Linked DNA regions of Salinivibrio kushneri. The protein of the gene in region 2 binds, or shares a complex with, the protein of the main gene of each other region. Links are inferred from orthologs where the notes say so. Each region holds a gene or a part of one and is shown on either strand. Other genes may lie near its edges. The genes, in order: dapF and rppH.

What was found.
Region 1: the proteins of rppH (region 2) and dapF are in contact, whole or in part, in a solved structure (PDB 5YGU), measured with the Escherichia coli proteins. The link is inferred for Salinivibrio kushneri from one-to-one orthologs.

What each region holds. Positions count from the first base shown.
Region 1 is NZ_CP114588.1:2,717,216-2,720,461, forward strand. The notes cover bases 240-3,164. They hold dapF (diaminopimelate epimerase), read right to left. Parts: upstream 2,155-3,164; coding sequence 1,324-2,154; downstream 240-1,323. Other genes in these bases: xerC (tyrosine recombinase XerC), read right to left, coding at 240-638; N8M53_RS12480 (DUF484 family protein), read right to left, coding at 635-1,327; lysA (diaminopimelate decarboxylase), read right to left, coding at 2,163-3,164. In the rest of the region: more of xerC, read right to left, coding at 1-239; more of lysA, read right to left, coding at 3,165-3,246. UniProt on the Escherichia coli protein: Involved in the succinylase branch of the L-lysine biosynthesis and in the biosynthesis of the pentapeptide incorporated in the peptidoglycan moiety. Catalyzes the stereoinversion of LL-2,6-diaminopimelate (L,L-DAP) to meso-diaminopimelate (meso-DAP).
Region 2 is NZ_CP114588.1:2,315,867-2,319,134, reverse strand. The notes cover bases 72-3,018. They hold rppH (RNA pyrophosphohydrolase), read left to right. Parts: upstream 72-1,262; coding sequence 1,263-1,775; downstream 1,776-3,018. Other genes in these bases: ptsP (phosphoenolpyruvate--protein phosphotransferase), read left to right, coding at 1,793-3,018; mutH (DNA mismatch repair endonuclease MutH), read right to left, coding at 72-627. In the rest of the region: more of mutH, read right to left, coding at 1-71; more of ptsP, read left to right, coding at 3,019-3,268. UniProt on the Escherichia coli protein: Master regulator of 5'-end-dependent mRNA decay.

The DNA.
Region 1 (3,246 bases), 400 kb from region 2 along the record:
GGCCCTTTGAGGAGCTGGTTGCGCACTTTTAGCCAGTTCATCACCCAGGTTTTCGCCATGCCGGAAAAAGGCACGATACGCTCCTTTTCCCCTTTACCGGTGACACGCAAATCCCCTTTACGTACCGAGACATCACGCACGTTGAGATCCACCAGCTCGGCTAAACGCAACCCTGCGCCATACATCAGCTCCATCATCGCCCGATCCCGTACCGACAGCGGGTCGTCTTGATCCACCTCGAGCAGCTGATTCATTTCATCCACATCGAGGTTTTTCGGCAACTGGCGCCCTTGCTTGGGCGCGGCGACCCCTTTGGCTGGGTTGGCGGCAAGCTGTTCGGTTTTTACGAGATAGTCGAAAAAGCTGCGCAGTGCGGACAGCCGCAACGCAATACTGCCCGGTTTGAGGCCATCGCGTTTGGCTTGGCTCGAAATTTGTCGCACCCAGTCGGCATCTACATCTTGCCAATAAGCGATGCCCCGCGCGCTCAGAAAGTCGACAATCTTATCTAACTGGCGCTGATAATTACGTTGCGTATGGGCACTGAGGCCCCGTTCGCTGAGTTGATATTGATAAAAGCGATCAAGAGGGACCGTCAGTGAACGGGGAGCCGCTTGGTCAGACGTTACCGCTGTCACTGACGCTCACCCTTGTTCGTCCACTGGCTACATAAGATGGCCAAGTGTGCCGCCAGCTGTTCGATAAAAAGGGTGTCCATTTCTGGCTGAAAGTGCCCGCCATCTGCGCTCGCAAAGCTCAACAGTCCCCACTCTTTGCCTTCCCCTTTAATCGGTATCAGCGCAAAAGAGCCTAGCTCCGGTGGCGTTGCCATCACCGCTTCCGCATCCACACGGCGCAAGCGTCCGAGATAACAACGACGTCCGGCAAAATGATGACTCTTTAATTGATCCACCGCCTGACGTGAGATGCTCTGCAGCCCGTCGATAGGCGCATACACCCGTAAGCTGACGCTCAGTTGCAGTTGCTCGCTAAGCGTCGTCAATGCTTTTTGCACCGCCTGCGGCGTATTAGCACGCAGCAGCGCCTGATGCGCCTCGGCAAAGGCACGAAACAGGGCATCGTTTTTTGCCCCTAGACTCATCAGTTGGGTAATGTCTTCTTCCAGCTCCGCCACCCGCTCACGCAGGCGCTTAAGTTGAATTTCCACCAGCGATACTGCACCTTGCTCGCCGTGTGGCACGGTCAGCTGCGTCAGTAAATCGCGATGGCGAATAAAAAAATCTGGATTATCTTTTAAATACGCTGCCACCGCCTCATCGCTAAGAGGCATGGTTTCCAGTGTCGAGGCTTCTACCCCATCATTCATAATTGCAATTGTCCATCAAATACATGTGTCGCTGGGCCTGTCATTGATAAGGGATGACCCGGCCCACGCCAGCGAATGCGGAGATCTCCACCGGGTAAACTCACCGTTACTTGCTCATCAAGCAGGCCTTGTATAATCCCGACCGCAACCGCGGCACACGCGCCACTGCCACAGGCTTGGGTTTCGCCGGCACCGCGCTCGTACACTCTAAGCTTAATCGCATTGCGGGAAAGGATCTGCATAAAGCCGGCATTGACCCGTTCAGGGAAGCGTTCGTGACTTTCAAGTAGCGGTCCCAAGGTGTCCACGTCGGCATGGTCAACATCCTCGACCACAGTCACTACATGCGGGTTGCCCATGCTCACGGCACCCACAAACAAGGTCTGCTCCGCCACCCGCATCAAGTAGGTTTTCTCTTGTGAGTTGGCACGAAACGGAATTTTCCCCGGTGTGAATTCCGGCTCGCCCATGTTCACGCGCACCTGATTGTCGTTTTCAATGTGCAGCAGCATTTTACCGGCTTGGGTGCTCACGCTGATCTGATGCTTATTGGTCAGCCCTTTCATTCGCACGAAGCGCGCAAAACAGCGCGCACCATTGCCACATTGAGAGACTTCCGATGCGTCAGGGTTAAAAATGCGATAGTGGAAATCCGTCTCGGGATCGTAAGGCGGTTCAACCACGAGTAACTGGTCAAACCCGACGCCACGCTGGCGATCAGCCAGACGCCGAATCAGATCCGGCGAAAAGAACGCGTTTTGCGTGACACAGTCAACCACCATGAAGTCGTTGCCCAGTCCGTGCATTTTTGCAAACTGTACCTGCATGCCAATCCTTATTCTGGTAGGCGCTGTTCAAGCTGCCATAACGACGCCAAGCTCTCGCGCTCGCGCACAAGATGCGCTTGGTCACCATCGACCATCACCTCGGCCGGGCGGCAGCGTGAATTATAGTTTGACGCCATCACAAAGCCATATGCGCCCGCCGAGCGCACCGCCAGCAAATCGCCCGCTTCTAGCACCAACGAGCGGTTTTTGCCCAAGTAATCACCGGTTTCGCACACTGGGCCTACTAAATCATAGGTTTGTGGCTCCCCTTGGCGCGGCACCACAGGGATGATTTCTTGATAGGCTTGATACAGTGACGGACGAATTAAATCGTTCATCCCCGCATCGATAATGGCAAAGTTTTTGTGCTCACTGTGCTTGAGGAATTCGACCTTGGTCAGCAACACTCCTGCATTGGCAGCAATCGCACGGCCTGGCTCAAAAATCAGCTCAAGATGACGATGATTGTCCAAACGCGCCATCAGGGCTTTAGCGTACTCAGAAGGCTGAGGCGGCTTCTCGTCACTGTAGGTGACCCCCAGTCCGCCACCGACATCGAGATGACGAATCGCAATGCCTTCATCGCCTAAGGTATCAATCAGCGCCAACAAACGGTCGGTAGATTCAATAAAAGGCGCGAGTTCGGTCAGCTGCGAGCCGATGTGACAATCAATGCCTTCCACATTCAAATGTGGCAAGCTGGCGGCATAGCGGAAGCTGCTCAATGCTTGGTCGAACGCAATACCAAACTTATTGTCTTTCAGCCCGGTTGAGATGTAGGGGTGGGTGTTGGCATCAACGTCTGGGTTAATGCGCAACGATATCGGCGCTTGCACACCTAACTCACCCGCCACTTGGTTTAAGCGGTCGAGTTCAGAGTGTGATTCTACGTTAAAGCATTTGATACCTACTTCCAGTGCGCGACGCATCTCTGCGGCCGTTTTCCCTACGCCAGAAAACACCACTTTCGCGGGATCACCACCGGCGACGAGCACGCGCTCGAGTTCACCTTGAGAGACAATATCAAATCCTGATCCCAGGCGTGCTAGCACATTTAACACACCGATATTGGCGTTCGCTTTGACGGCGTAA
Region 2 (3,268 bases):
GGTGCGTAAATAGAAGCCGCGGGGCAAGGTACGGATCGGCTCACCATTGGGGCCGAAAGCATCGGTCAGCGCTTTGCCGTTGGCCGCTTTGGGGCGCAATTGGAGAGACTCACCTTGGCGGGCTGTAATCTCCGTTACGCGGCCTAGAGCCACCCAATCCATTAACTCCTCCCAATCGGCACGCAGTTGCGCTTCTTCTTCCTGGCTGGGGGACCATAATAGTGGTGTGCCGATTCGGCGCTGTGATACAGGTATATCGCGTTCGCCTTCAACAGGGATCCACAAGACTCGTGACAGCTTTTGCCTCACATGACTATTTTCCCAGCGCACCCCGGCTATCCCTGTTAGTGGCGCCACACACACAAAGGTGGTTTCCAGCGGCTTACCATCGCCAGTGACCGGAATCGTTTTTAGCTCAATGCCTAAGTGTGCGAAGTCCTGTTCGGGTTTGCTGCCCGCGTTAGCTCCCAAACTGGTCTCGAGCAACATGCCAATCCAACCTTTCTCCCGCGCAAGCGTCTCTGGACAGCGGATTGACTGGGCATCACTCACTTCGCCGAGTGTAAGACCTGCCAAGGCGAGCGCACGTTCCATCAATATTTGTTCTGATGCTGGGGCTGGTGTCACTGTATTGGATCCTGCAGAGTCGGTTACGGGTGCGCATTATCAAGAGCTGCCATTATCAAGAACTGCGATGTGGGCTGCAAGCGGATCCGGTAAGAGGGGAGCAACCTGTCTCGTCTGAGGTTATCCACAGCGGAGTAACTTTTTAAGTAGCGAATTCGAGTCATGATCAAATATACAGTAGCTTAGCAGCGATAAAAAGCGACTCACCACCTTAACTGACGTTTTTTTGCGCTATCGATGTGGATAATTTACTGACTGGTGGATCTTTGAGCGATCTGTGTTTATATGATGATCGCTCGATCTTGTGAAAGATCCTTCTGGTGTCATTTGTTTTTATCTACCTGATTATAATGAATTAGTTTGTTTTTTTTGTTCATTTTTTTTAGATGAGAAGATCCTTAAGTGCTCGACATCTGAACTTTTTCTAGGCTTCTTCACAAATCTATCCACAGAAAGCGTGAATAAATGTGCGCAAACTCTCATTGCTATGTTTATAACTTCCTGTTAGACCCTAAGTTATCCTCAGATGACGACGAGTGCGCAAAAACAAAGGTCAATCCACAATGTTTGTTTACCCCTTACCGCTTTTTGTGAAAAAATCAGGTTCAGTAGAGATTTATCATTGAGGTCGTCCAGTGATTGATGGCGATGGCTATCGTCCCAATGTGGGGATAGTAATTTGTAACGGCCACGGTCAAGTTCTCTGGGCTCGTCGATATGGTCAGCATTCGTGGCAGTTTCCACAAGGAGGCATCGATGAAGGGGAAAGCCCTGAACAAGCGATGTACCGGGAGCTGTATGAAGAGGTAGGCCTGACCAAGAAAGATGTACGCATCTTAGGGACCAGTCGACATTGGCTGCGCTATAAGTTACCCAAACGCTTGGTGCGCTGGGATTCCAAGCCCGTGTGCATTGGGCAAAAGCAGAAGTGGTTTCTGCTAAAACTTGAGTGTGAAGAATCACGTGTCAACGTCACACGTGGTGGTACACCTGAGTTTGATGGTTGGCGCTGGGTGAGTTATTGGTATCCAGTGCGACAAGTGGTGGCATTTAAGCGTGAGGTTTATCGGCGCGCGATGAAAGAATTTGCGCCACTTGCGATGCCGTTTAAAGAACGCAAACCTCGGCGTCGACACAAGCGAGGATAAGTGTAAGGAGAGAGTGGGTGCTCACGCAGTTAAGGAATATTGTGCAAAGTGTGGCCGCGTCTTCAGATCTTGATCAGGCGCTACACACTTTAGTGCAACAAACCTGCGTGGCCATGCGCACGGAGTGTTGCTCCGTGTATCTTGCCAATGCCGAAGACCAACGATTTGAACTCATGGCGACGCAAGGCTTGGATCCGTCCGCGCAAGTGTCGATGGCATTTGGTGAAGGCTTGGTCGGCGTGGTTGGCAAGCGCGCTGAACCGCTAAACCTTGCCTATGCGCGCAAACACCCCGCGTTTAAACCCTTCCCCTCCACTGGTGAGGATGCGTTTCAATCCTTTCTTGGCACCCCGATCATTTATCGCAAAAAGGTACTTGGGGTGCTGGTGGTGCAGCAACATCAACCTCGCCAATTTGATGAGAGTGAAGAGTCCTTTCTCGTGACCTTGGCTGCGCAGCTGGCGGTGGTGTTTGCCCATGCCCATGCGCAAGGTGGCTGGCAAGGGGCCTCATCTCCGGTCTTGTTGGAAGGGATGCCGGCCTCGCCAGGGATAGGGATAGCACAAGCCTGGTGTGATGACTCGCAACCGCGGCTTGAAGAGGTGGCGCCCGCTTCCCATTTGGATACCCAGCGAGAGCTCGACAGGCTGGATGCTGCGATTGATGATGCCAGTACCGAGTTTCGTCGCTTGCGTAAGCGTTTCGACAAGGAGCTACAAAAAGACGCGTTGGCGATTTTTGATCTCTTTGTGCACCTGCTAAACGATCCCATGTTGCGTGAGGACATGACGGTGCGGATCCAGCAGGGAGATGCGGCAACGTGGGCGGTGAGACAAACGGTAGAAGCCTTTTCCGCGCGTTTTGCCGCAATGGATGATCCTTACCTAAAAGCGCGTGCCGGCGATGTCAAAGAGCTAGGACAGCGGCTGCTTTACTTTTTAATCGCCCCGGCGGGCAGTCCTCCTCCTATTTCGACGCCTATCGTGCTGCTTGCTCGGGAGTTAACCGCGGGTATGCTGGCGTCAATCCCGCGCGCATTGCTCTCAGGGGTTGTCGCTGAAGAAGGGGCAGCGAACTCGCATGCGGCGATTCTGGCGCGTGCGTTAGGGATCCCGGCGGTAATGGGCGTCAGCTTTTCGCCTGCTAAGCTTCATCAAAAAACCGTGATCCTCGATGGCCATAAAGGGGTGCTCATGATCGAGCCTGCCGAGGCATTGATCAATGAGTATCAGCACCTGGTTCAAGAAGAAGCGAGCCTGCAATCTACCTTTGAGACCGCACTGGCGGCCCCGGGACAAACTCAGGATGGCACACGTGTTGAAGTGCATTTGAATGCTGGCCTGAGCGCCGATAGTCAGATTGCAATCAATCAGGGCGTTGATGGGGTTGGGTTGTTCCGCACGGAAGTCCCATTTTTGATGCAGCGCCGTTTTCCGTCTGAAGACGAGCAGGTCAAACAATACCGAGCCATTCTTGCCAGTTATCCCGATAAA